Regions from separate parts of the Streptomyces sp. NPDC008137 genome, predicted to be linked through region 1. Evidence: riboswitches for the same ligand, from Rfam matches in the RefSeq annotation. Region 1 holds a riboswitch; each other region holds the start of a gene.
What was found. Region 1 has a riboswitch for cyclic di-AMP ahead of ACFZBT_RS16830 (peptidoglycan DD-metalloendopeptidase family protein). Riboswitches for the same ligand answer to the same signal wherever they lie in the genome.
Positions count from the first base shown of each region.

Region 1 (6,877 bases):
GTGACCGCGTCACCCTGCTGCTCGCCGACGGGCTCGGCCACGGCCCCAAGGCCGCCGAGGCGTCCGGCGCCGCCGTGGCCGCACTGCGCGGGGTGGCCGATCTGCCGCCCGCCGAGATCCTGCGGCGCCTGGGCAGCGCCCTGCGGCCCACCCGCGGCGCGGCCGTCGCCGTGGCCCAACTCGAACTCACATCCGGGCAGTTGAGCTTCGCCGGTATCGGCAACATCGGCGGCCGGCTGCGCACCGACGGCACCTGGAAGCCGCTGCTTTCCCATCCCGGCATCGTGGGCGCGCAGGCCCCGGCGTCCGTGCCCGTGCAGCGCGTTCCCTGGCGGGAGGACAGCCTGCTCGTCCTGCACAGCGACGGGCTGCCCGGCCGATGGACACCGCCCGACGACGGCGTGCTCCTCTCCTGCGACCCGGCGGTGGTGGCCGTGGCGGTGCTGCGGGACGCGGGGAGTGCGGCTCTGCCGGTGCGGGACGATACGTGTGTGGCCGTACTGGGTGCCGGTGCCGGTGCCGGTGACCGGCACGGCTCAGGGACCTGACCCGCCTTCCACCGCCCTCATTGGCCGCCGGTTCCGTCAGGGTGCGGCGCGACCGCCTCCCGTGCCGCCAGGAATCCCAGCAACCCCCGGCTCAGAGCCACCCGTTCCGCCGGTTCCATCGCCGCCAGCGCCGTGGCCAAGGCCTCGGTCCGGCGGTCCGCGACGTCGCCCAGGACATGGCGGCCGTGCGGGGTGAGCCACAGCTGCACCTCGCGGCGGGTCCCCGGGTGCGGCGCCCGTTCCAGCAGCCCGGCCGCCGCGAGCCGGTCGCAGAGCCGGCTGGCCGTGGGGAGGCCGATGTCCAGCTCGTCCGCCAGGGCCGTGACGTTCAGGCCGGGCCCCGCCTCCACCGTGCGCAACGCCCGCAACTGGTGCGGGGACAGCCGCAGGGAGGCCTCCTGCGCGGCGAACGACCACAGGGCCGCCAGACTGTCCACGGCATTGGCGATCCGCGACGCGACGGCCTCCGGGCCGTCGCCCGGTCCCCTCGCCCTGGGGTCGCCGGGGGCGCCGAGATCGGTCACGAAACGTCACTTTCCATAAGCTTCGGGTACTACGGAGATCGCCCTCTTGCAAAGGCTGTACCCGATGTTCCGAGGGACAAGCAGCCCCGTTCAGCACCCGGCCGGGCCGGTCCCGTTCAGCCCGCGCTGAGCTCCGTCAGCGCGGCCAGCGGCAGCGTGTGCTGGGTCTGCAGCACCTTGGCGCGCAGATAGCGGACGTTGTGCGCGGTGGTGAAGACGCCCGTGGGGACGCGGTCGCGCACATCGACGCCCAGGGTGCGCAACTGGTCCGCTTTGTCGGGGTTGTTCGAGAGCAGGTCCAGCTCCTTGATGCCCAGGGCCTTCAGTATCTGGGCCGCCGCCGTGTAGTCGCGGGCGTCCTCCGGCAGCCCCAGGGCCGCGTTCGCCTCGTACGTGTCGAGGCCCTCGTCCTGGAGGGCGTACGCGTCGAGCTTGTTGTAGAGGCCGATGCCCCGGCCCTCCTGGCGGAGGTAGAGCAGCACGCCGCCGCGGTCGGCTATGCGCTCGACCGCCTCGCGCAGCTGCGGACCGCAGTCGCAGCGGGCCGAGCCGAACACGTCCCCGGTCAGGCACTCGGAGTGCAGTCGCACCAGCGGGACCGGGCCCGGCTCGCCCAGGACGACGGCCACGTGTTCCTGGCCGTCGGCCAGTCCGTGGAAGGTGACGAGTTCGGTGTCGACCTGGTAGCCGTCGTGGAAGCGCAGCGGTACCCGGACGCGGGAGCGCGGGGTGGCGAGGGCGGCGGGGGTGTCGGGCATGCGGGGCCTCCGGGTTCCGTTCCTGTTCGGCTGCACAGCCGTCTGTTTCAGATTTGAAGCAGATCCACGGTCCGGAACACTACCCTTGCTTTAAATTTGAAGCAATGAGCTTCAGGTGCTTGTGACGTGCCTCACTGAAGAGCCCCCTGAAGTCGCTGCGGGCCGCCTCACGAACAGGCCGTGGAAGACCTTCGCCGCCACGGCACATCGTCCGACGCCGCCCGGGTGCCGTCCTCCTGGAGCCCCTGGGCGATCGCCGCGGAGATCTCCTCCAGTTGCGCCACCTGCTCCTCGCTCAGCCGGTCGAACACGAAACTCCGCACGGTCTCGACATGCCCGGGCGCCGCCCGCTCCAGTACGGCGAACCCCGCCTCGGTCAGCGCGGCGATGCTGCCCCGCTTGTCGTACCGGCAGGCCTCGCGCCGCAGCATGCCGTCCTTCTCCAGCCGGGTCACCGCGTACGTCAGGCGGCTGCGCGTGATCTTCAGCCGCTCGGCGAGATCGGTCATGCGCAGGCGCTGTTCGGGGGACTCCGAGAGGACGGACAGGATGGAGTAGTAAAGGTGCGGCATGCCGGCGTCCTGCTGGAGCTGCCGGTCGATCGCGTCCTCCAGGAGCAGCGAGGAGGCGATGTACGCGCGCCAGGCGCGTTGCTCCTCGGGGGTGAGCCAGCGAGTCGTCATGCCGCCAGTGTAGGTTTGTTTCAAACTTGAACCAAGACCCCGGCGGGACACGCCATAGGTCCCGCCGGTCCGCCGTCCCATCCGACCGGGGAGCGTCGATGCCTCACCCGTACGTCCTGCTGTCCGCCGCCGTCTCCCTCGACGGCTACCTGGACGACACCGGGCCCGAACGCCTGCTGCTGTCCGGCCCGGCCGACTTCGACCGGGTCGACGAGGTCCGGGCGTCCGTCGACGCGATCCTGGTCGGCGCCGGCACCATCCGCGCCGACAACCCGCGCCTGCTGGTCAACTCGGAGGAGCGCCGCGCCGCCCGTACGGCCGCCGGCCGACCCGAATATCCCCTCAAGGTCACCGTCAGCGGCACCGGCGACCTCGACCCCGAGGCACGCTTCTGGCACACCGGCGGCGAGAAGGTCCTCTACACGACCGACCAGGGCGCCGAGCGTGCCCGGGCCCTCGGCCTCGCCACCGACGTGGTGGCCCTCGGCACCGACCTCGACTGGCGCCGGCTCCTCACCCACCTGCACGACGTACGGGGTGTGCGACGGCTCATGGTCGAGGGCGGCGGCCTCATCCACACCCAGCTCCTCACCCAGGGCCTCGCCGACGAACTCCAGCTGGTCCTCGCCCCGCTCTTCGTGGGCGATCCGAAGGCGCCCCGCCTCTTCGGGCCCGGCGGCTACCAGGGCGGCCGGCTCCGGCTGCTGGAGACACGGCGGATCGAGGACGTGGTCCTCATGCGCTACGAACCCACCGCCCCGGGCACCGGCCACCTCCCCGCCGCGGCCGACCATCACTGGCTGGCCCTCGCCTGCGAACTGGCGGACCTCTGCCCGCCGTCGGACACGGCGTTCAGCGTGGGCGCGGTGGTGGTCGCGGCCGACGGCACGGAACTGGCCCGCGGCCACTCCCGCGAGGGCGGCGACCCTCTCGCGCATGCCGAGGAGGCGGCCCTGGCGAAGCTCGACCCGTCCGACCCGCGCCTCGCCACCGCCACGGTCTACAGCAGCCTGGAGCCCTGCGCCCGCCGCGCCTCCCGCCCCGCACCCTGCGCCCGGCTGCTCCTCGACGCGGGCGTCCGCCGCGTGGTCACCGCCTGGCGGGAGCCGGACACCTTCGTCCGGGACGCCGACGGCAGCGGGGTCCTGGCGGCCGGTGGCGCGGAGGTCGTCGTCCTCCCGGAACACGAGCACCGGGCCAAGGCCCCCAACCGCCATCTGCTGTAGCGGGCGGGTGGTCACGAGTGGTCCCGCGGATGGCGTACACTGGAATCACAACGACGCGGGGTGGAGCAGCTCGGTAGCTCGCTGGGCTCATAACCCAGAGGTCGCAGGTTCAAATCCTGTCCCCGCTACTGAAGGCCTAGGGCCGGAATCCGAAAGGGTTCCGGCCCTAGGTGTATTTCGGGTTCTCCACACTCCCGTTACTTTCCGTGAGTGAACCACACCACTCCGCGCAACGACTGACACCCCGTCAATACCCCGCGGTCACTTACGGAGCGGTCAACTCGCCCGATTTAAGCCGGTCATGCCAGGTAAGTCCGCACGAAAAAGGTTAATGATCAAGTGGAATCGCTGGAATCCACTCCCCGGGTCTATTAACGTTCGATAACGCAGCGCGGTCGTCCCAGCCGTCACAGAAGGCGGCTCCGTGCGCACGCGCCGAATCCCGAAAGGGAACCGGGGAACCACCACTTGGGGTGAATCGGGCGTAAACCGCCGTGGAAGCACGGTCGGTATACGCGCGTAGGAGACCTTCCTGCTCCGAACCCGTCAGCTAACCCGGTAGGCGAGAAGGAAGGAAAGGAGTACGCCCACGTGGCGTCCAACCGGCCTGCCCCCGCGGCCCCGTTCGCGCGGAACCAGCGCGACACCGAGACTTTCGGCTACGGCGGTCAGCGCACCGACGAGGGCCCGTTCCAGGAGTGGAACCCCACCGAGGAATCCATCCGTCCCGTCCGTGGCCGGCATCGCGTCACCAAGCAGCGCGGCGGAGGTCTCGCCCGCAGCTCCACCGTCCTGGGCGTCGGCGTCATAGCCGCCGTGGGCGCGGGCGGCATGGCCAGCGCCCAGACCGGCAAGCCGCCGGTGTCCATCTCCGTGTCGGACCTTCCCTCGGTGGGTTCCCTCATCTCGGACGACGACACCCCCGCGGGTTCCTCGACTCCGCTCAGCGGTCTCGGGAGCACGGCCACGGCGAAGGCCGAGGAGGGCTCCTCCGGCGCAGGCGAGGCGCTGCGCGCCCGGATCATGGCCCAGGTCGAGCACCAGCAGGACCAGATCGACACCAAGGCCGCGCAGGACGCCGCCGACGCCGCCGAGAAGGCGGCCGCGGAAGCCGTGGCCAAGGCCGAGGAAGAGGCCAAGGCCAAGGCCGCCGAGGCCAAGCGGAAGGCGGAGGAGGAGGCCGAGAAGAAGGCCGAGGCCGAGCGGCTCGCCGCCCTCGCCAAGCAGTTCACGCTGCCGACCTCCTCCTACACCCTCACCTCGACCTTCGGTCAGGCCGGCGCCTACTGGTCCTCCGGCTACCACACGGGTCTCGACTTCGCCGCCCCCACGGGCACGCCGATCAAGGCGGTGCACAGCGGCACCATCACCGAGGCGGGCTGGAACGGCTCGTACGGCTACAAGACCGTCCTCACGCTCGATGACGGCACCGAGATCTGGTACGCGCACCAGTCCTCCATCGGCGTCAGCGTCGGCCAGAAGGTCAGCACGGGTGATGTCATCGGCCGAGTCGGTGCCACCGGCAACGTCACCGGTGCCCACCTGCACCTCGAGGTTCACACCGGTGGCTCCAGCAGCGGGATCGACCCGACGGCGTGGCTGCGGGGCAAGGGCCTCAACCCGTAAGCGCCACAAGCCAGTCGAAGCACCGGCAGCCCTGACGACGACCCCCCGACGTCAGGGCTGCCGGTTCTCGGCGTGTTGCGGTCCCGCTGTGCGCTGCGGGCAGCGGTCCCGCTGTGCGCCGCGGGCGCGTTTACAGGACCTTTGCTCCCGACCTGGAATGAGCCGCTCCGGTAGGGCCGTTGACGAGAGGCATGACTTCTCTTCGCAAGCTCGGCTCCTCCGACCTCGAGATCTTCCCGCTCGCCCTCGGCGGCAACGTCTTCGGCTGGACCGCCGACGAGGCACAGTCCTTCGCCGTCCTCGACGCCTACACCGCCGCCGGCGGCAACTTCGTCGACACCGCCGACGTCTACTCGGCGTGGGTCGACGGCAACCAGGGCGGCGAGTCCGAGACCGTCCTCGGCAAGTGGCTTCAGGCGCGCGGCAACCGCGCCGATGTCGTCGTCGCCACGAAGGTCAGTCAGCACCCCGAGTTCCAGGGTCTGTCCGCCGCCAACATCAAGGCCGCCGCCGACGCCTCGCTGCGCCGCCTGCGCACCGACTACATCGACCTCTACTACACCCACTTCGACCGGCCCGACGTGCCGGTGGAGGAGATCATCGGGGCGCTCGACGAGCTGGTGAAGGCCGGGAAGGTGCGGCACATCGCCGCCTCGAACATCTCGGCGGAGCGGCTGCGGGCCTCCCTGGAGTTCTCCGACCGCGAGGGCCTCGCCCGTTATGTGGCGCTCCAGCCCCACTACAACCTGGTCTCCCGCGACACCTACGAGGGCGAGCTCCAGGACCTCGCCGAGCGCTCCGGCCTGGCGGCCGTCCCCTACTACGCGCTCGCGTCCGGCTTCCTCACCGGCAAGTACCGGCCCGGTACGACCGTCGACAGCGCGCGGGCCGGCGGCGCCGCCAAGCACCTGGAGACCGAGCGGGGCCTCCGGGTCCTCCACGCCCTCGACGAGATCGCCGCGGCCCACGACGTCCCCGTCGCCACGGTCGCCCTGGCCTGGCTCGCGGCCCAGCCGACGGTGGCGGCCCCGATCGCGTCCGCACGCACGGTGGAGCAACTGCCGGCACTGGTCGGGGTCGGGGAGCTCACGCTGACGGAGCCGGAGGTCGACCGCCTCACAGCGGCCTCGGCCTGAGCGGTCGCCGCGGCGGGGTTTCGTCCGGCCGGGTGAGCGCGCTCGCCGTCTGAACGGCTGGGGCGCAGCGCCCCGGCTGTGTTGTCGGCGGGTGCGGGCTGACCGCTCTCGGCGCGTGCCGCTGGGGCTGGTCTGTGCGGTGGGGCTGTGGCCGCGGCGCCCGGCACAAGGCCGGCGGCAGACCCGGCTTGCCTGCGGTCGCGCCGACCGGCCTCGGAAGGCATCGCCGGGAACGGTCCGTGCGATGGCGCCACGCCCGGAGCCGGGCGGGCGACCTGCCCCGGACCGGCCGTCGACCGGCCCCCGGCGACCGGCCCAGTTGTCCGCGGTTGCCGTCGGCGTCTCGGCTACGAGCGGTACGGGTTGTACGCGGGGT
Region 1 covers NZ_JBIBHN010000009.1:17,234-24,110, reverse strand. Annotated here, with positions in the region: gene ACFZBT_RS16860 (SpoIIE family protein phosphatase) at 1-548, shown strand, start outside; gene ACFZBT_RS16855 (MarR family transcriptional regulator) at 566-1,072, opposite strand; gene ribA (GTP cyclohydrolase II RibA) at 1,189-1,830, opposite strand; gene ACFZBT_RS16845 (MarR family transcriptional regulator) at 1,998-2,513, opposite strand; gene ACFZBT_RS16840 (dihydrofolate reductase family protein) at 2,612-3,739, shown strand; tRNA gene ACFZBT_RS16835 (tRNA-Met) at 3,794-3,867, shown strand; cyclic di-AMP (ydaO/yuaA leader) riboswitch at 4,163-4,319, shown strand; gene ACFZBT_RS16830 (peptidoglycan DD-metalloendopeptidase family protein) at 4,331-5,365, shown strand; gene ACFZBT_RS16825 (aldo/keto reductase) at 5,557-6,501, shown strand; gene ACFZBT_RS16820 (PrsW family glutamic-type intramembrane protease) at 6,849-6,877, opposite strand, start outside.

Region 2 (6,877 bases), on a different contig from region 1:
GTACTCCAGGACGTACGGCGCTTCGAGACGCCGTCTGAACCAGACGGTCGCTCCGCCGGGCACGTCGATCTCCAGCACGCCGCGCGAGGCGGTGACAGCGCCGCCGTCCTGAAGTTCGGCCGTCCACCGGGCGAGGCCGTGACAGAAGTCGTCGTGAGCGATGAGGCGGCGGTGAAAGGGCGCGGCGTTCGCGGCCGCCGCCGGGGCGAGGGCGGCCAGGGCGGCTCCGGCGGCCAGGGCTCCGAACGTTCTGCGGGTGGTCGGCACGGGACACGACTCCTTCGGAAAGCGCTTGCACTCACGACGGGATCACTGTGTCCCAACTGCCGCCCCCTGTCGATCCCTTGAGCCGACCCGCGGATGCGCGCACACCGAAGGCCGGACCCGGGGATCGGGGTCCGGCCTTCGGCCGCGTGTCAGGCAGGTGGTCGTGCGGTCGGTCAGCCCACGGAGACGCCGTGCGAGCGCAGGTAGGCGACCGGGTCCACGTCCGAGCCGTAGTCGGGCGAGGTGCGGATCTCGAAGTGCAGGTGCGGTCCGGTCACGTTGCCGGTCGCACCGGACAGCCCGATCTGCTGTCCGGCCGTCACGGTCTGGCCGGCCGAGACGGAGAGCTGGGACAGGTGGGCGTACTGCGCGTACTTGCCGTCCTCGAGCTGGATGACGACCTGGTTGCCGTACGCGCCGCCCCAGCCGGCGGAGACGACCGTGCCCGCGCCGACGGCCTTGAGAGAGGTGCCGGTCGGGACGACGAAGTCGACACCGGTGTGGTAGCCGCTGGACCACATGCTTCCGGACATGTGGTACGGCGTACCGACGGAGGCGCCGGCGACCGGGAGGCTGAAGCCGGAGGCCTCGGCGGCGGGCTTGGCGGCGGCGGGCTTCGCGGCGGCGCCGGCCTTCGAGGACGCCTCGGATGCGGACGACTTCTCGGCCGATGCCTTCGGCTTCTCGGCCGCCTTGGGCGCGGACGACTGCGTCTTGGGCGCGCTCTCCGCCTTCTTGCCGACCGAGAGCTTCAGGCCCGGGTGGATCAGCGACGGGTCGGCACCGACCACGTCACGGTTGTCGGCGTAGAGCTTCTTCCAGCCGCCGCTGACGTTCTGGTCGTCGGCGATCTTCGCGAGATAGTCGCCGGCCTTCACGGTGTACGTGTGGGCGCCCGTGGCCTTTTCGGCGGCCTTCTCCCCGGCGGCCGGAGCGGCCTGGACGGCCTTTTCCGGGGTCGACTGCGGGGTCGCGGCATGGGCGCCTGCGGCCCCCATGAGCGGAAGGGCGAGGGCGGCCCCGCCGGTTCCGGCGACGGCTATGGAACGGGTGAAACGCTGGGACTTCGGGCGGCGGTGCTTACCCTTCGCGGGCATGGCGGATTCCTCTCCGGCGCCTGCGAGGTGAGCTGTCGGGTGCGGGCTGGAGATGCCCGGCCGCGCCGAAGTGCGGCTGTACCCCAAGCCGTTCCGGGAACCGGAACAGGCGTCTTACCTGTGGGTCCCCCGCTCCTGCCATACACGGGTCAGTGTGTGCGGGCTCCGGGCGGCGGCAGGATTAGGCGTCCGTCCGGATTGGTGTGGAACGTAAGCGACCGAGACGCAATGGGACAAGCTTGCGGTTGCCTGTGAGAGCGTTTTTCTTGACCCGTCGGCACATTTCCCGTCACCGAGCGTGGATTCGCGATCTCTGTTTTTCCTCAATGCCCCTGAATAGCGCGAGAATTACGTGAACATGACGACAATACATCGTCACGAATATGACGATGGTCACGCACCCCGACCCCATCTCCTTTACGATCGGGGCACGTTATACCGAAACACCTGAAATGCTTTAAGTTCCCTAATCGCCAGATTCGGACAGAACGGCTACTTACGCAGGCGGATGACTGCGGCATCCAAATCCCCGCGCAGGCCGACCCGCAGTCCGTGATGAGCGAGTACGGCCCCTCGGTGAACTTCGCCCGTTTCGAGGCATTCGTACGCCGCTGCCAGGTCGAGCCCCCGCAGCCGGAGCGCCGGAACGGGCTCGCCGTAGCGCTGCGCCTGGAGCCAGGCGAGGACGACGGTCTCGTCGCCGAGGACGTACTGCACCGCGCTCAGGCCGCCCTCCGGGGGCCGCAGGCGGTACAGGTCCCCGCGCTGCACCACGGGCCGGATCTCCTTGTAGAGCCGGACCCACTCCCGCGCCTCGGCGAGCTCCTCCGGCGTCCACCGCGTGAGGTCGCCGCCCACCCCGAGCACCCCGGCCATCGCGCTGACAAACCGGAACCGCAGGGAGCTGGCCCGCTGGCTGAGCATGGCGTTCGGACTGTCGGTGACCCAGGCGGCCATGACCCGGGCCGGATGGATCTGGCTGAAGCCGTGCTGGATGGCGAGCCGGTCGAGCGGGTCGGTGTTGTCGGAGGTCCACACCTGGTCCGTGCGGCCCAGCACCCCGAGGTCGATCCGGCCGCCACCGCCCGAGCAGGACTCGAAGGCCACCCCGGGGTGGGCCGCCCGAAGCCGGTCCAGCAGGGCGTACAGGGCGTGGACGTGGTCGACCCAGAGCCGCTGCGGGTACGAGTCGTCCGGCCACCCGGCGTCGCTGAAGCAGCGATTGAAGTCCCACTTGACGTAATCGATCGGCGCACTGGAGAGCAGCCCGTCGAGCTGCTCCCACAGATACTCCTGGACGTCCTCGCGAGCCAGGTTCAGTACGAGCTGATTACGGAACTCCGTCCGCTTTCGTCCCGATTGGTACTGCACCCAGTCGGGATGCGCGCGGTACAGGTCGCTGTCCGCGTTGACCATCTCCGGCTCGACCCAGATCCCGAACCGCATACCGAGGCCGTGCACATGGTCGGCGAGCGGCTTCAGCCCGCCCGGGAAGCGGTCGGGATTGGGCGTCCAGTCACCGAGCCCGGCCCGGTCGCTGGTCCGGGACCCGAACCAGCCGTCGTCGACCACGAACAGCTCGACACCCATGGCGGCGGCCCGCTCGGCGAGCGCCCGCTGCTGCTCCTGCGAGATGTCGAACTCGGTGGCCTCCCAGGAGTTGAACAGCACCGGCCGGTCCCGGTCCGCGTCCGGGACGACATGGGTGCGCTGCCAGGCGTGCCAGGCACGGCTCGCCCCGCCGAAGCCGCCGTCGCTCCAGAGCCCGGCGAAGACGGGGGTGGTGTACGACTCGCCCGTGCCCAGCATCAGCAGGCCCGAGTCGTCGTACCCGGCCCCGCCGGTGATCTGCACGCGCGCGTCGGGGAGTTGGGCGACCGCCATCCGCCAGGAACCGGACCACCCGAGGGCGCAGCCGTAGACCTCCCCGCGCTCCTCGGTGGCGTCGGTGTCGAGGGCGACCCAGGGCAGATGCTGGTGGGACGTGTGGCCGCGGCGGCTGCCGATGACCTTCTCGCCGTAGGTGAGGGCGGAGCGCGTCAGCCGGGACTCGGCGCCCCAGCGGCCGTGCAGCTGGGACAGCCGCCAGGTGTCGCGGTCGGGCAGGGTCCAGGTGGCGGAGTCTGCGCGCAGCACCTCGACGTCCGGCCCCTGGTTCTCCAGGGTGACCCAGCGCTCGACGACATCGGCCGAGTAACGCATCCGGTAGTGCAGCGTGACGGCCAGGTCGCCGTCACGGAAGCGGAGCCGCAGCTCGCCGCCGTCGCCGCCGTCGGCGTCCCCGGCGTCGTGGCCCTCGTACGACCACTCGGTGCCGCGGCGCTCGGCGGTGCGCACGGACAGGGCGGGCCGGGCGAAGCGGGGGCCGCCCTCGACCGGATACTCCTCGCGCCCGTCGAGCGGGGACTCGAAGGCCCAGTAGTCCGGCAGCGGACGGACGGCCAGGGCCTCGGCGTCGGCGAGGCCGATCCGGGCACCCCAGTGCAGGTGCAGCAGCTCGTCCCGGTCGGTGACATGGACGGCGTAACTGCTGGCCGGTCCCGAGAGCACCCATGTACGACCGTCTTCGGAGATCTCCAGCATCAAGCCCTCACAGATTCGAACAAGCCCGACCAGGTGCGACCAGGCACGAACATCATCAAGGGCTTCGGGGGCTCCCGGCAACGCCTGTGGACAACTCATTGCCCCTGGCAGGCATGTCGTATCGTCGAGTGGTGCCCGTCGACGAGCCGCGCCGACGGCGCCGTGTGGGAGGAGCCCCCGTGACGCAGCAGGTCCCGTCGACCGAACCCGAACTGGCCGCAGTGCGCAACTTCCGTGATGTGGGCGGGCTGCCGACCGTGGACGGACGGCGAGTGCGGCAGGGGGTGCTCTTCCGCAGCGGCCACCTCGCGCACGCGACCGGTGAGGACGCCGCCTTCCTGACCGGTCTGGGCCTGCACACGATCTTCGACTTCCGCAACGAGGCCGACCAGAAGCTCGAAGGACCGGACGTCGAGCTGGCGGGCGTGCGCAATGTGAACCTGCCGCTGAGCGACCCCGCCGACGGCGCCGAGTTCTGGAAGCTGGTCCGCGACGGCGACCTGGAGCAGCTGCGCGCGATCCTCTCGGACGGCAAGGGCGCGGGCCGGATGATCGCCTCCTACCGCATGATCATCAAGCATCGGACCGCCGAGCACTCGAAGGTGCTGCACGCGCTGGCCGAGGACAGCGTCCCCGCGCTGATGCACTGCGCGGCGGGCAAGGACCGCGCGGGCCTCTCGATCGCGGTGACGCTGCTCGCGGTGGGCGTCGAGCGCGAGGCGATCGTCGAGGACTACCTGAAGTCGAACGCCAAGCACCGCCGCTACAAGGTGCGGCGCAGCGGCGCCGCCGACTCGGCCTACTCCCCCGAGGTCATGGAGCTGCTCAGCCCTCTGTTCGACGCCCGCGTCGAGTACCTGTCGGCGGCCTTCGACACCATAGAGGAGACCTGGGGCGGCGTCGACGCCTACCTGGAGAAGGGGCTCGACCTCACTCCGGAGACCCGCGAGCGTCTGCGCGACCGGCTCCTCGACTGAGGAACGGGCCCGAACGGGACTAGCGGGCCCCCGCCTCGAAGAGGAAATAGACGAACGCGGCGAAGACATGCCCCATCACGAGGTAGACGAACAGCCGCACCCACAGGGCGCGCGGGAACTTGTCCTCGATGTCGCTCAAGGCGTCTCTCCAGGGGTGGGGCCCAGGCACAGGGTGGCCGTGGGACTCTGCAACAGGGTGTGGACGAAAAGCAGCTCGACGCCGTCCTGGTCCTCGGCGGCGATCCGGTGCGGGGTGAGCGAGTCGAAGTGGGCGCTGTCGCCGGGCGCCAGCCGGTGCGTGGTGTCCCCGAGGCGCAGCCGCAGCCGGCCCCGCAGCACATGGAGCCACTCCTCGCCCGGGTGGACGCGCACGATGTCGCCCTGGGAGCCGTGGGGCACATGGACGCGCAGGGCCTGCATCCCGCGTCCGGACGCGCCGGCCTGCCAGTACGTCCAGCCGCCCGCCATGGTCGGTTCCATGTCGGCCGCGCGGACGACGGCGTCCCGGTCGGCGACCGTCTCACCGAGCAGTTCGGAGACGGTCGTACCGTAGACACGGGCGAGCGCGAGCAGCATCGGCAGCGAGGGCTGGCGCTGTCCGGTCTCCAGACGGGAGAGGTGGGCGGGCGACAGCCCTGCGGCACGGGCCGCGGCCTCCAGCGTCAGGGAGGCCTGGCGTCGCAGCGCGCGCAGCTGCGGGGCTACGGCGGGCAGCGCACCGGGCTGTTCGGGGGTGCTCATGCCTCCATTCAGCCGGAGGATTGCCCATGCGGCAAATTTCTTGCCTCAGAGGCAAAGACCCGGGATCCGGTGTCTACCGGTTGGCCACCGCCTGCTTGACCAGAGTCTTCCCGAAGTCCCACACCAGACCGCCCTCGTGCGCGTCGTCCATCACGGCGGTGAAGGCGTCGACGAAGCGGTCCACCTCCCGCTCACCGATGATCAGCGGCGGGATCAGTTTGATCACCTCCATGTGGTCGCCGGAGACCTGGGTGAGGATCCGGTGCCGCTGGAGCAGCGGTACGACCACCATCTGCGCGAACAGCCCCTTGCGCGCGGCCTGGAGCATGGCCCAGCGGCTGCGCAGCTTCAGCGACTTCGGCCGGCCGAACTCGATGCCGATCATCAGTCCCCGGCCTCGGACGTCGGAGAGCATCTCGTACCGGTCCGTCAGTGCCGCCAGCCGGGATCTGAGCAGTTCCCCGGTGGCGCGGACGTTGGCCACGACCTGCTCGTTCTCCATCACCGACAGCACCGCGAGGCCCGCCGCCATCGCCTGCGCGTTGGAGCCGAAGCTCGCCGAGTGGACCAGCACCCGGTCCATGGACGAGTAGACCTTCTTGAAGATCCAGTCCTTGCCGAGCGTGGCGCCGACCGGCACATAGCCGCCGGAGAGCGCCTTGGCCACGCACACCAGGTCGGGTTCCACGCCGTCCTCGTGCTGGTAGCCGTAGAAGTCGCCGGTGCGGCCGAGGCCGGTCTGCACCTCGTCGGCGATGAGCAGCGCCTTGTGCCGGTGCAGCAGCTCCTGGGCGGCGGGCAGATAGCCGGGCGGGGCCGCCAGCACGCCCTTGCCCTGGATCGGCTCGACGATCAGGGCGGCGACGTCGCCCTTCTTCAGCTCCCGTGCCAGCGCGTCGAGGTCGCCGAGCGGTACGGCCGTGTCGGGCAGCAGCGGGGCGAAGCCGTCGCGGAAGCCTGACTCGCCGTTCACGGAGAGAGAGCCGGTCGTCAGGCCGTGGAAGGCGTGCGCGCAGTACAGGATCCTGGGCCTGCCGGTGACGAACCGGGCGAACTTCAGCGCTCCCTCGACCGCCTCCGTGCCGCTGTTGCCGAAGAACACCCGGTCCAGATGCGGGCTGTGCGCGAGCAGCTTCTCCGCCAGCAGGCCCGGCAGCGGCTGGCAGTCGAACCGGGTGAGGTCGGCGAGCCGGGCGTCCAGGACGTCGTGCA
Region 2 covers NZ_JBIBHN010000033.1:58,443-65,319, forward strand. Annotated here, with positions in the region: gene ACFZBT_RS34690 (DUF6250 domain-containing protein) at 1-267, opposite strand, end outside; gene ACFZBT_RS34695 (peptidoglycan DD-metalloendopeptidase family protein) at 441-1,364, opposite strand; cyclic di-AMP (ydaO/yuaA leader) riboswitch at 1,369-1,529, opposite strand; gene ACFZBT_RS34700 (alpha-galactosidase) at 1,857-3,947, opposite strand; gene ACFZBT_RS34705 (tyrosine-protein phosphatase) at 4,127-4,924, shown strand; gene ACFZBT_RS34710 (DUF6126 family protein) at 4,944-5,063, opposite strand; gene ACFZBT_RS34715 (helix-turn-helix domain-containing protein) at 5,060-5,665, opposite strand; gene ACFZBT_RS34720 (aminotransferase class III-fold pyridoxal phosphate-dependent enzyme) at 5,739-6,877, opposite strand, start outside.
Region 2: another riboswitch for cyclic di-AMP. It lies ahead of ACFZBT_RS34695 (peptidoglycan DD-metalloendopeptidase family protein); the one in region 1 lies ahead of ACFZBT_RS16830 (peptidoglycan DD-metalloendopeptidase family protein).

Region 3 (6,877 bases), on a different contig from region 1:
GCGATGAAACGAAGGGGCGCGCTGTCCGTATTCTCAGATCATGGCCGCACCCATCGCATATTCACTCATCGCCACCGACCTGGACGGAACGCTGCTGCGCGGCGACGACACCCTGTCCGACCGGTCTCTCGAAGCGCTCGCGCGGGTGGCGCACGCCGGTGCCCAGCACCTCGTGGTGACAGGCCGGCCGGCACCGCGTGTGCGACCGCTCCTCGACGACCTCCGCTGCACGGGGCTCGCGGTGTGCGGGCAGGGCGCGCAGGTGTACGACGCCGGCGCGGGCCGACTGCTGTGGTCCATCACCCTGGACCGGGAACTGGCGGAGACCGCGCTCGGCAAGATCGAGGCCGAGGTGGGGGAGGTGTACGCGGCGGTCGACCAGGACGGGGTCGACGGGCTCACGCTCATCGAGCCGGGCTATCTCATGCCGCACCCGACCCTGCCGGCCGTACGGGTCGAGCGGCGCGACGATCTGTGGGGCGAGCCGATCAGCAAGGTGCTGCTGCGCCATCCCGCCCTGTCGGACGACGAGTTGGCGGCGACGGCCCGTTCGGTGGTCGGATCGCTGGCGACGGTGACGATGTCGGGGCCCGGCACGGTCGAGCTCCAGCCGTGCGGCGTCACCAAGGCGACGGGCCTGGCGCTGGCCGCCGAGCATCTGGGGCTGCGGCCGGCGGACACCATCGCCTTCGGTGACATGCCCAACGACATCCCGATGTTCGACTGGGCCGCCCACGGCGTCGCGATGGCGAACGCCCATCCCGAACTCAAGGCCGTGGCCGACGAGGTCACCCTGTCGAACGAGGACGACGGCATCGCCGTCGTCCTCGAGCGACTGCTGGGCCAGGCGGCTCAGTACGGGCCGTTGACGTTGTCGATCGAGCCGTAGCGGTCGGCCGCGTAGTTGCAGGCCGCCGTGATGTTGGCGACCGGGTCGTACGGGTCCCACGACGTGCCGTCCACGTGGTAGGCCTGGAACGTCGGGTCGATGGTCTGGAGCAGACCCTTGGACGGGGTGCCCTTGACCGCGTTGGAGTCCCAGTTGTTGATCGCCTGGGGGTTGCCGGACGACTCGCGCATGACGTTGCGGTAGATGCCGTCGTAGGACCCCGGAATGCCCTTCTGCGCCATGATGTCCAGCGCCTCGCGGATCCACCCGTCGAGGTTGTCGGCGTAGGTCTTGGCGGAGGCCTGGGTGGCCTTGGCGACGCCACCGGCCGGCTTGGCCGCGGACGACTTGGCCGCCTTCTTCGGGGCGGCGGCCGCCTTGGTCGTCGACACCTTCAGCTTCAGGCCCGGGTGGATCAGCTTCGGGCTGTCGCCGATGGCGGAGCGGTTGTCCTTGTAGAGCTTCTTCCAGCCGCCCGCGACGTCGTACTTGTCCGCTATGCGGTAGAGCGTGTCGCCCTTGGTCACGGTGTACGTGAGCGACTTGGGCTGGGCCGCCCGGTCCACGGACTGCGCGACGGCGGGTGCGCTCTGCGGCGCCTCGGCGGCGCTGGCGATGGTGGTTCCGAGCAGCGGGAGGGTCAGTGCCGCTCCGCCGGTGCCGGCGATCGCGACACCTCGGGAGAGCGGGTTGGTTCTGGGGCGACGGTGCTTGCCTCGTCCGGCCATGGCGAAATTCCTCTCCGGCGCCTGCGAGGTGAGCTGTCGGGTTCGGGCCGGGAGGTGCCCGGCCGCGTACGGCGGTGTACTGCCGTACGCGGCTTCACCCCGAGCCGTGCCGCTGTGCGGACGGCGACTTACCTGGGTCCCCCGCTCCTGCCCTGCGTGAGTGAGTCGGTTCGTGTGGGGGTCCGGGCGGCGGCAGGATTCGGCGTCCGCCGGACAGGCCGGGAACGTATGCGAGAGCACATGTCGGGAACAAGCGCCGGAGTCACATATCGCGCGGTTGACCTTGGTCAGGGGCGTTCGGTCCGCTTGATCCTTTGCGAGAGCCAAGGCTCAACTGGCGTTCGACTGAAGGAGGTACGGGTCGATGCCGGGGTGGCGCGACAAAGGGGTTAACGTGATTCAACTCACTGATCACAAGCCTGTGGGGCAATTACCGTCAAAGGTAATTTGCTCAATCGTCATGGCAAATCGTGAATATCTCACTATCGGCTGGTAAGTCGACAAATGTCTGTTCTTATGGCCCGATCGAAAACATAACGGTCGTGATCAGATACCACCCGGCCTGTAACCATGGGCGCTGGCAGTGATCGAAACGTGACCGGATACGCTGACTCGAGTGATGGCAGCGACCTATCGACAATCCGCGTAATCACCGGCAGACACAGCAGACAGGAGACCCCTCGTGACCGACGTCGGGCCGTTCGGGCTGAGCGTGCGGGACCAGGCTCTGGAAGCCGATGTCCAGGCCGGGTTGGCGGCTGTCGAGGAAGGCTTGTTCGAGGCCACCAAGAGCGAGGTGCCCTTCATCACGGAGGCCGCCCAGCACCTGGTGCGGGCCGGCGGCAAGCGGTTCCGTCCGCTGCTCGTGATGCTCTCCGCCCAGTTCGGTGACCGGTACGCGCCCGGGATCGTGCCGTCGGCCGTCGTCGTGGAGCTGACCCACCTCGCCACGCTGTACCACGACGACGTGATGGACGAGGCGACGGTGCGCCGCGGGGTCGCGAGCGCGAACGCCCGCTGGGACAACTCCGTCGCGGTCCTCACCGGCGACTTCCTCTTCGCCCGTGCCTCGCACACCCTGGCCGACCTCGGTCCGGAGGCGGTGCGGGTGCAGGCCGAGGCGTTCGAACGGCTGGTGACCGGGCAGATCCTGGAGACGGCCGGACCGCAGGACGGCCGCGACCCCGTCGAGCACTACCTGGACGTGCTGGGCGGCAAGACCGGTTCGCTGGTGGCCGTGTCGTGCCGGTTCGGCGCGATGATGTCCGGCGCCGACGAGACGACCGTGGACGTGCTGACCCAGTACGGCGAGCGGCTCGGCGTCGCCTTCCAGCTCGCGGACGACGTCCTGGACATCGCCTCCGACTCGCACGAGTCCGGCAAGACGCCCGGCACCGATCTGCGCGAGGGCATCCCCACCATGCCGGTGCTGCGGCTGCGCGAACGGGCGGCCCGGCTCGGCCTCGCGGACGACATCGCCCTGTGCGAGCTGCTGGACTCCGACCTCACCGACGACCAGCGGCACGCCGAGGCCCTGCGCCTGCTGCGCGCCCACCCGGCGCTGGACCAGGCCCGGAAGGACACCGTCCGCTACGCCCAGGACGCCCGGTCGGCGCTGGCCCCCCTGCCCGAGTGCGCCGCGAAGACGGCACTCGTGGAGCTGTGCGACGCGGTGGTACACCGGGCGGGCTAGCCGGTTCTTTCCGTGCGTCCCCTACGGGTCGGGGGAGGAGCCGCCCCTCCGTGTCATACCCCAGCAGTACGTGGAGTTGAGTCCGGGGTCTGACGCATTGCCCTGGCCGATTTGGTCAGATGGACACCAGGGAAAGACACCACTCCTCACCTGTTCGGGTGAGAATGGCGGCTCAGGGACGAGTGCGTGGACGACACGGACAGCCGCCGCCGACCACGGAGGTAGGGCACACATGGCACCGTACGCATCCGACGACAGCACGACCGCCGGAGAGGTCGACGAGCAGCGTTCCGGACGGCGCAAAGCCGCGCGGTACGTCGTACCGGTCACGGTGATGGGGGTGGCGGCCGCGACGATCGGGCTGGTCCCCGCGCTCGCCGACTCCGGTGACCCCGACCTCCCGAAGATCACCGCACAGCAGCTCATCGAGAAGATCGCGAAGTCGGACGTCCAGCAGCTGTCCGGCACCGTGAAGATCAGCACGGACCTCGGACTTCCGGACCTCGGCGGCCTGGAGAGCAGTCTGCTGTCCGGCGCCGCGAGCCAGGGCGAGGGCGGCTCCTCCGCCGACCCGACGGCCAAGCTCACCGAACTGGCCTCCGGTACGCACACCCTGCGTGTCGCGGCCGACGGCCCGGACCGGCAGAAGCTGTCGCTGCTGGAGAACGCCGCCGAGTACAGCATCATCCACAACGGCAAGGACGTCTGGGCCTACGACAGCAAGTCGAACGAGGTCCACCACGGCACGGCCGCCGAGAGCGGCAAGGAGAGCGGCAAGGAGAACGGCAGGGACCAGCAGCCGCCGGCCACGCCGAAGGACTTCGCCGAGGAGGCCCTCAAGGCCGCCGACGACACGACCTCCGTGACCGTGGACGGCACCGCCCAGGTCGCCGGCCGGGACGCGTACAAGCTGCTCATCAAGCCGAAGCAGTCCGGCTCGACGGTCGGTGCGATCACCGTGGCCGTGGACGCCGAGACGGGCACGCCGCTGAAGTTCACGCTGACCCCCGCGGGCGGCGGCTCCGCCGTGGTCGACGCGGGGTTCACCCAGGTCGACTTCGCCGAGCCCGCCGCGTCGACCTTCGACTTCACCCCGCCGAAGGGGGCGAAGGTCACCGAGGAGAAGGCGTCCGAGGAGAGGGCGTTCGAGAAGAAGGCGTTCGAGGAGAAGGCGTCCGAGAAGAAGGCGTTCGGCAAGGCCGAAGCACGCGAGCACGCCCCGAAGTCCCTCCCGAAGTCCGATGAGGACCTCGGCAAGGGCCTCGACGGCATGAAGACCATCGGCGAGGGCTGGAACTCCATAGCCACCTTCGACACCGGCGGCGAGGGCGTGCCCTCCGGCAAGGACGCCGGCGAGCTCGGCGGCTTCATGGACTCGCTCGGCGACAAGGTCACCGGCAAGTTCGGCTCGGGCACGGTCTTCTCGACCCGTCTGGTCAACGCCCTGATCACGGACGACGGCAAGGTCTACGTCGGCCTGGTCACCAAGGACGCCCTGGTGAAGGCGGCCGACGCCGGGAAGTGAGTCCTGCCGTCACGGGACGCGGACAGGACGCAGACGGGACGCAGAGAGAACGAGGAAGCCGATGGGCGAACCGTCCGCCGCGGAATCGGAGCGGCGGGAGGCGCGGGGTGAGACCGGCGACCCGGCAGACCCCGTCATCTCCACCCGCGCGCTCACCAAGCGCTACCGCGGCGGACAGCTCGCCGTCGACGGTCTCGACCTGACCGTCCCGGCGGGCAGCGTCTTCGGCTTCCTCGGCCCCAACGGCTCCGGCAAGACCACCACCATCCGCATGCTGATGGGCCTCATCGAGGCCACCTCCGGCACGGCGCGGGTCCTCGGGCAGCCCATGCCCCGGGCCACCCGCGCCGTGCTGCCGCGCGTCGGCGCCCTCATCGAGGGCCCGGCCCTCTACGGCTTCCTCTCCGGCCGCGACAACCTCGTCCGGTACGACTCGGCCGACCCGGCCGCCGATCCGCGCACCCGGCGGGCCCGGGTCGCCGCCGCCCTGGACCGGGTGGGCCTGACGGCCGCGGGGAGCAAGAAGGCCAAGGCGTACTCCCTGGGCATGAAACAGCGCCTGGGCCTCGCGGCCGCCCTGCTCCAGCCGCGCCGGCTGCTCGTGCTCGACGAGCCGACCAACGGCCTCGACCCGCAGGGCATGCGCGAGATCCGCACCCTGATACGGGAGCTGGCCTCGGACGGCACGACCGTCTTCCTCTCCTCCCATCTGCTCGACGAGATCGAGCAGGTCTGCACGCACGCGGCCGTGATGGCGCAGGGCCGTCTGATCACACAGGGCCCGGTCGCCGAGCTGTCAGCGGGGGCGCGCGGCCGGCTCGTGGTGACCACACCGGACCCGGCGGAGGCGGCCCGCGTACTGAAGGAGCAGGGCGTCGGCGACGTCGTCGTGACCGACGACCGGGTGACCGGCGAACCACCGGACCACGACCTCGCCGACCTCAACGCCGCGCTGGTGACGGCCGGGGTGCGGGTGCGGGGCTTCACGGTCGAACGGGCCTCGCTGGAGGACGCGTTCGTGGCGCTGACGGGGGAGGGGTTCGATGTCGCGGGCTGACACCGCGGGGGCCGTACGCCCGGTGAGCCCGCTGTGGACCTTCGGGCTGCTGCGCAGCGAACTCACCACGACCTTCCGGCGCTGGCGCACCCTCGCGCTGCTGGCCGTCCTGGCGGGCGTGCCCGTCCTGGTCGGCATAGCCGTCAAGATCGAGACAGGGGACGGTTCGTCGCCCGGCGGTGGCGGTGGCGGGGGACCGGCCTTCATCTCCCAGATCACCAACAACGGCCTGTTCCTCGTCTTCACCGCCCTCGCGGCCACCCTCCCGTTCTTCCTGCCGATGGCGATCGGGGTCGTCGCGGGCGACGCGATCGCGGGTGAGTCGAACTCCGGCACCCTCCGCTATCTGCTGGTCGCCCCGGCCGGCCGCAGTCGCCTGCTGCTCACCAAGTACGCGACCGTCGTCATCTTCTGCCTGGTGGCCACCCTCGTGGTCGCCGTCTCGGCGCTGACGGTCGGCGCGCTGCTGTTCCCGCTGGGCGACCTGACGACCATCTCGGGTACGCGGATCAGCTTCGCCGAGGGCCTGGGCCGAGCCCTGCTGATCGCCCTCGCCGTCGCCGCGTCACTGATCGGCGTCGCCGCGCTCGGCCTCTTCGTCTCCACCCTGACGGGCAGTGGCATCGCGGCGATGGCGACCACCGTCGGCCTGCTGATCACGATCCAGATCCTCGACCAGATCCCGCAACTGCACGCCCTTCAGCCGTACTTCTTCTCGCACTACTGGCTGTCCTTCGCCGACCTCATGCGCGAGCCGGTCTACTGGGACGAGCTGGCGAAGAACCTCGGCCTCCAGGCCCTGTACGCGGCGGTCTTCGGCTCGGCGGCCTGGGCCCGCTTCACGACGAAGGACGTCACGGCCTAGTCCTGCTGGTACAGGAACCGGGCGGGCGGTGCCTCCTGGGCGAAGAAGGTCTTCGCGCGGGTCAGCGCCTCGGTGTCGTTCAGCACGTCCCCGGGCTTGCTGCCGTTGCCGAGCAGCACC
Region 3 covers NZ_JBIBHN010000008.1:217,389-224,265, forward strand. Annotated here, with positions in the region: gene ACFZBT_RS16065 (Cof-type HAD-IIB family hydrolase) at 41-889, shown strand; gene ACFZBT_RS16070 (LysM peptidoglycan-binding domain-containing protein) at 853-1,617, opposite strand; cyclic di-AMP (ydaO/yuaA leader) riboswitch at 1,623-1,798, opposite strand; gene ACFZBT_RS16075 (polyprenyl synthetase family protein) at 2,300-3,310, shown strand; gene ACFZBT_RS16080 (outer membrane lipoprotein carrier protein LolA) at 3,543-4,835, shown strand; gene ACFZBT_RS16085 (ATP-binding cassette domain-containing protein) at 4,897-5,892, shown strand; gene ACFZBT_RS16090 (ABC transporter permease) at 5,879-6,757, shown strand; gene ACFZBT_RS16095 (NAD(P)H-dependent oxidoreductase) at 6,754-6,877, opposite strand, start outside.
Region 3: another riboswitch for cyclic di-AMP. It lies ahead of ACFZBT_RS16070 (LysM peptidoglycan-binding domain-containing protein); the one in region 1 lies ahead of ACFZBT_RS16830 (peptidoglycan DD-metalloendopeptidase family protein).

Region 4 (6,877 bases), on a different contig from region 1:
CGTCGCCGGCGGCATCGTCGCCAAGCTGATCCACCGCCACCCGCACGTCTTCGGCGAGGAGACGGCCACCACGCCCGAGGAGGTCAAGGAGCACTGGCTGCGCACCAAGGCGGTCGAGAAGCAGCGCACCTCCGTCACCGAGGGAATCCCCCTCGGCCAGCCCGGCCTGGCCCTCGCCGCCAAGCTGGCCTCCCGGGCCCGCACAGCGAACCTGGACATACCCCTCCCACCCGTCGAAGGCATCGGCTACGACCTCCTCGCCCTGGCGGTCCGCGCCGAGTCGGAGGGCGTGGACCCGGAGGCGGCCCTGAGAGCGGCGGCCCGCGCCTACCGGGACGCGATCAGGGAGACCGAGGGCTGAGCGGACCGAGGCAGGGCGGCCCCGGAAGGCCGGATACGGTCGAGGAGTGACCGACCAGCACCGGCCCAGCCCGCCCGCCGCCGCTCCCGACCTCTTCACCTGGGAGTTCGCGAGCAACCCCTACCCCGCCTACGCCTGGCTCCGCGAGCACGCCCCCGTGCACCGGACCAAGCTGCCCAGCGGTGTGGAGGCCTGGCTGGTCACGCGGTACGCCGACGCCAAGCAGACCCTCGCCGACAACCGGCTCTCCAAGAACCCGGCGCATCACCGCGAACCCGCGCACGCCAAGGGCAAGACGGGTATCCCGGGTGAGCGCAAGGCCGAGCTGATGACGCATCTGCTCAACATCGATCCGCCGGACCACACCCGGCTGCGGCGGCTCGTGTCCAAGGCGTTCACGCCCCGCCGGGTCGCCGAGTTCGAGCAGCGGGTGCAGGAGCTCACCGACGGTCTCATCGACGGGTTCGCGGAGCGGGGGTCCGCCGACCTGATCCACGAGTTCGCCTTCCCGCTCCCCATCTACGCCATCTGCGACCTGCTCGGCGTCCCCCGCGAGGACCAGGACGACTTCCGGGACTGGGCGGGCATGATGATCCGTCACCAGGGCGGGCCCCGGGGCGGCGTGGCGCGGTCCGTGAAGAAGATGCGCGGCTACCTCGCCGACCTCATCCACCGCAAGCGGGAGGCGCTCCCCGCCGAACCCACCCCCGGCGAGGACCTCATCTCCGGTCTCATCCGGGCCTCCGACCACGGCGAGCACCTCACCGAGAACGAGGCCGCCGCCATGGCCTTCATCCTGCTGTTCGCCGGTTTCGAGACGACCGTGAACCTGATCGGCAACGGCACCTACGCGTTGCTCACCCACCCCGAGCAGCGCACCCGGCTCCAGGCCTCCCTCGCCGCGGGGGAGACCGGCCTCCTGGAGACCGGTGTCGAGGAACTCCTGCGCTTCGACGGCCCCGTCGAACTCGCCACCTGGCGCTTCGCCACGCAGCCGCTCACCATCGGCGGGCAGCGCATCGAGACCGGAGACCCGGTCCTCGTCGTCCTGGCCGCCGCGGACCGGGACCCGGAGCGGTTCGCCGATCCGGACGTGCTCGACCTCGCCCGCCGCGACAACCAGCACCTCGGATACGGCCATGGCATCCACTACTGCCTCGGCGCCCCGCTCGCCCGCCTGGAGGGCCAGACCGCCCTCGCCACCCTGCTCACCCGCCTCCCGGACCTGAGGCTCGCGGCCGACCCGGCCGAGCTGAGGTGGCGCGGCGGCCTGATCATGCGCGGGCTGCGCACCCTGCCGGTGGAGTTCACGCCCGCATCCAAAGGTGACACGCCGTCAGGGCTGTGATCTTCACGTGATCTACGCGGCATTAACTTGTGACAAGTGATCGTCTGCCTATACGTTCACCCATCATCAGTGCGACCCGGGAAAACCTGCGGAGCGCTGGTCACTGCTGTCTTCGCGAAAGGTCTCCGTATGCTCTCCGGGAACGGTCGGCACCGTCGCCCCCGCCAGGCTCCGGCTCTCCTCGTCGCGGCCGGGGTGACCGGGTCCGCCATCGCGATCCCGCTCCTCGGAGCCACCGGCGCGAGCGCGGCCGACGGCACGACCTGGGACCGGGTCGCGGACTGCGAGACGGGTGGCTCCTGGAGCCAGAACAGCGGCAACGGATACTTCGGCGGCCTGCAGTTGTCGCAGGAGGACTGGGAGAACCACGGCGGCCTCGACTACGCCCCGAGCGCCGATCTGGCCAGCCGTTCCCAGCAGATAGCCGTGGCCGAGAGAATCCTCGCCGACCAGGGGGTCGGCGCCTGGCGCACCTGCGGACTGCTCTCAGGCCTGGAGCAGGACAAGAAGTCGTCCGACTCGGAGGACTCATCCGAATCATCTGATGCGTCGGAGTCACCCGGATTGCTCGACTCTCTCGGGTCATCCCCTTCGTCGTCCGAGTCGCCGTCTTCTGACGAGTCGTCGACTTCGAAGGACGAATCCGGCAAGTCAGACAAGTCATCTGAATCCGAGGAGTCCGCCTCGCGGGGCGAGGGGTCCGGCAGCTCCCCGTCGGCGACGCCCGAGAGCGACAAGTCCGACAACTCGGGGCAGAGCGGGGACTCTTCGGAGCCCACCGGGACCGACACCGGCTCCGGCCGCCACCGCGGCCCCAGCGCCGACGAGACCCAGGCGCCCGAGGATGGCCGTACGGACGAGTCCACGGGCCGTCACGCCTCGCGTGACGACCGCGGCGACGAGGGCTCCGGCGACTCGTCCCAAGGTGCCTACATCGTGGGCATCGGCGACAGCCTCTGGTCCATCGCCGAGTCCTTTGACATCAGCGGCGGATGGCACGAGCTGTACGACGGCAACAAGAAGGCCGTCGGCGGCGACCCGAACCTCATCCGCCCCGGTGAGAAGCTCACCGTAGAGGGCGAAGCGGACGGGAAGTAGCGGTTCGGGCAGTGCGGAAACGGGGGTGGAAGTCGCCCCGAAACCGTGCGAGTTCGCGTCCTGCTTCACACTGAATGTCCCGTTTGATGCCCGTGAGAGATAGATCTCAGAAGCCCTGATCGTCTTTGAAATTCGGCGGATCGCGTGGCTACGGTCGTGACCGCTCGTCACCACGAGCCCCGGCTGCCGCAACGCCGAATCCTGCCAGCGGCCGTACGGGAACAGTCGTCGCGTCAAGCGCCGTAGGCAGGAGCGGGGGACCCAAGGTAGGTGCCCGACCGGCCAGTTGCGCCGGAAGGGCTAGGGGTGAAGCCGTGTCCCGGGAGGGGCGCGGCCGGGCAACTCAACCGGCCCGAACCCGACAGCTCACCTCGCAGGCGTCGGTGAGGGGATCCTTCCATGCTGTTTTCCAGCAAGGGCAAGCACCGCCGTCCGTCCAAGGCCAGCCGTGCCATCGCCGTCGCCGGTGTCACCGGCGCCGCTGTCGCCGCCCCGCTGATGGCCGCCGGCGGCGCCTCCGCCGCCACCGCCTCCGAGTGGGACGCCGTCGCCCAGTGCGAGGCCGGCGGCAACTGGTCCATCAACACCGGCAACGGCTACTACGGCGGTCTGCAGTTCTCCGCCTCCACCTGGTCCGGCTACGGCGGCACCAAGTACGCCGCCACCGCCGACCAGGCCACCAAGGAGCAGCAGATCGAGATCGGCGAGAAGGTCCTCGCGGGCCAGGGCAAGGGCGCCTGGCCGGTCTGCGGCAAGGGCCTGTCGAACGCCAGTGGCGGCGGCTCCTCCTCGAACGACTCCGGCGACTCCGGCAGCTCCTCGCAGCAGAGCGAGCAGAACACCGAGTCCCGCGAGACCCAGCAGCAGCCGGCCTCCCGCTCCGACGAGCGCCCGGCCGCGAAGAAGACCGTCACCACCCCGACCGGCAAGAAGGTCAAGAAGGGCGACGGCGAGTACAAGGTGGCCAAGGGCGACACCCTGAGCTCGATCGCGGCGGACAAGAAGGTCGAGGGCGGCTGGGAGAAGCTGTTCCAGCTGAACAAGGACATCGTCGAGGACGCCAACCTCATCTACCCGGGCCAGCAGCTGCACCTGAAGTAAGCAGCGGCCCTCCGCCCCCCAGGGGGCGGTCCCCGTCCCCACGGGCTCCCCGCCCCGGTGCGTGTTCCCCCGTACGCGCCGGGGCGGGGTCATGTCTGCCGGGCTTCGCCACCGGTCTTTTCCGCGACTCTCTCCGAGAGCGTCTTTGTTCCGTTCGGAAACAATTTACTCTCGGTTCTGTCCATGAGGTGGGCGACCCGGTGGCCGATCGGCCCGAGCCGGTTAGGCTCATGTCGCGAGCCACCACGGCCCGCACCTCGCCGGGTCCACGCGACCCGCGTACCCGCGTCACATAAGAAGGAGATGCTCGTGCCGTCCATCGACGTCGTCGTAGCCCGGGAAATCCTGGACTCCCGAGGCAACCCCACGGTCGAGGTCGAGGTCGGCCTCGACGACGGCAGCACCGGTCGTGCCGCCGTCCCGTCCGGCGCCTCCACGGGCGCCTTCGAGGCCATCGAGCTGCGTGACGGCGACTCGAACCGCTACCTCGGCAAGGGTGTGGAGAAGGCCGTCCTCGCGGTCATCGAGCAGATCGGCCCGGAGCTCGTCGGCTACGACGCCACCGAGCAGCGCCTGATCGACCAGGCCATGTTCGACCTGGACGCCACCGACAACAAGGGCTCCCTCGGCGCCAACGCCATCCTCGGCGTCTCCCTCGCCGTCGCCCACGCCGCCTCCGAGGCCAGCGACCTGCCGCTGTTCCGCTACCTGGGCGGCCCGAACGCGCACCTGCTGCCGGTGCCGATGATGAACATCCTGAACGGCGGCTCGCACGCCGACTCCAACGTGGACATCCAGGAGTTCATGATCGCCCCGATCGGCGCGGAGTCCTTCTCCGAGGCCCTGCGCTGGGGCGCCGAGGTCTACCACACGCTGAAGAAGGTCCTGAAGAGCAAGGGCCTGGCCACCGGCCTCGGCGACGAGGGCGGCTTCGCCCCGAACCTCGGCTCCAACCGCGAGGCCCTCGACCTCATCCTCGAGGCGATCAAGGAGGCCGGCTACACCCCCGGCGAGCAGATCGCCCTCGCCCTCGACGTGGCCGCGTCCGAGTTCTACAAGGACGGCGCCTACACCTTCGAGGGCAAGACGCGCTCCGCCGCCGAGATGACCGAGTACTACGCCGAGCTCGTCGACGCGTACCCGCTCGTCTCCATCGAGGACCCGCTGTTCGAGGACGACTGGGACGGCTGGAAGACCATCACCGAGAAGCTCGGCGACAAGGTCCAGCTCGTCGGCGACGACCTGTTCGTCACCAACCCCGAGCGCCTCGCCCGCGGCATCGACGAGAACGCCGCCAACGCCCTGCTGGTCAAGGTCAACCAGATCGGCTCGCTGACCGAGACCCTGGACGCCGTCGAGCTGGCCCAGCGCAACGGCTTCAAGTGCATGATGTCCCACCGCTCCGGCGAGACCGAGGACGTCACCATCGCCGACCTGGCCGTCGCCACCAACTGCGGCCAGATCAAGACCGGCGCCCCGGCCCGCTCCGAGCGCGTCGCCAAGTACAACCAGCTGCTGCGCATCGAGGAGATCCTCGACGACGCCGCGGTCTACGCCGGCCGCAGCGCCTTCCCGCGCTTCAAGGGCTGACCCGGGTGACCCGTTAAGGGTCAAGCCTGAGCCAGTCGTACGTACGTCCCCGTACTCGGTCCCGTACCGTGTCCGGGGACGTACGCGCGTTGGACGGTGGAGCGGGAGAGCGGGGAGACCATGGCCGTGAAGGACCGGGACCGTTTCTCCACCGCGACCAGGATCCGGCTGCTCGGTGAGCAGACCGCGGCCCGGGTCTACCGCTCCCAGACCCGGCGCCAGGCCCGCCGCTCCCGGCTGACCGGCCGGGCCGCGCTGCTCGCGCTGGTGATGTGCACGCTGATCGTGGCGCTGGCCTACCCGATGCGGGAGTTCGTCTCCCAGCGCGCCGAGATCGACGACCTCCAGCGCGAACAGCAGCAGGCCCGGGAGCGCGTCGAACGGCTGCGCGACCAGAAGGCGCGCTGGCAGGACGACGCGTACGCGGAGCAGCAGATCCGGCAGCGGTTGCACTACGTCATGCCGGGGGAGACGGGGTTCATCGTCGTCGACCCGCACGCGGCGCGGCAGTCGCACGCCGTGCTCGGGACGTCCGACCGCCCCTGGTACGCGAACGTGTGGGACGGCGTCGACAAGTCGGACGCCTCCGCCCGGTGAACCCGGACCCCAGCCAGATATCTGACTCAGAGAAAGACAGCCTGAAGACAGTCATGGAAACGCCCCCGCCGACCACCCCGCGCACCGAGCCCACCGACGCTGACGTCGAGGCCTTCAAGCAGCAGCTCGGCCGGCCCCCGCGCGGTCTGCGCGCGATCGCGCACCGGTGCCCGTGCGGGCAGCCCGACGTCGTCGAGACGGCACCCCGGCTGCCGGACGGGACGCCGTTCCCGACGCTGTACTACCTGACGTGCCCGCGCGCCGCCTCTGCCATCGGCACGCTGGAGGCGAACGGCGTGATGAAGGAGATGACCGAGCGGCTGGCCTCGGACCCCGAGCTGGCGGCGGCCTACCGGGCGGCGCACGAGGACTACATCAGGCGCCGGGACGAGATCGAGGAGCTGAAGAACTTCCCCAGCGCGGGCGGCATGCCGGACCGGGTGAAGTGCCTGCACGTGCTCGTGGGCCACTCGCTGGCCGCGGGGCCCGGGGTGAACCCGCTCGGCGACGAGGCGATCGAGATGCTCCCGGAGTGGTGGCGCAAGGGCCCGTGCGTGACGGGCGTGACGACCATTGAGGAGGACGACCGATGACCCGTGTCGCCGCCGTGGACTGCGGTACGAACTCCATCCGCCTCCTGGTCGCCGACGCCACTGTGTCGCATGGCGCCTCCGGCGCGGGGGCCACCGGCGAGCTGGTCGACCTGGACCGCCGGATGACGGTCGTGCGGCTCGGGCAGGGCGTCGACCGCACCGGCCGGCTCGCCCCCGAGGCGCTGCGGC
Region 4 covers NZ_JBIBHN010000024.1:40,828-47,704, reverse strand. Annotated here, with positions in the region: gene ACFZBT_RS29740 (nucleoside triphosphate pyrophosphohydrolase) at 1-361, shown strand, start outside; gene ACFZBT_RS29735 (cytochrome P450) at 408-1,709, shown strand; gene ACFZBT_RS29730 (transglycosylase family protein) at 1,839-2,807, shown strand; cyclic di-AMP (ydaO/yuaA leader) riboswitch at 3,036-3,202, shown strand; gene ACFZBT_RS29725 (transglycosylase family protein) at 3,207-3,908, shown strand; gene eno (phosphopyruvate hydratase) at 4,218-5,498, shown strand; gene ACFZBT_RS29715 (septum formation initiator family protein) at 5,619-6,095, shown strand; gene ACFZBT_RS29710 (DUF501 domain-containing protein) at 6,149-6,688, shown strand; gene ACFZBT_RS29705 (exopolyphosphatase) at 6,685-6,877, shown strand, end outside.
Region 4: another riboswitch for cyclic di-AMP. It lies ahead of ACFZBT_RS29725 (transglycosylase family protein); the one in region 1 lies ahead of ACFZBT_RS16830 (peptidoglycan DD-metalloendopeptidase family protein).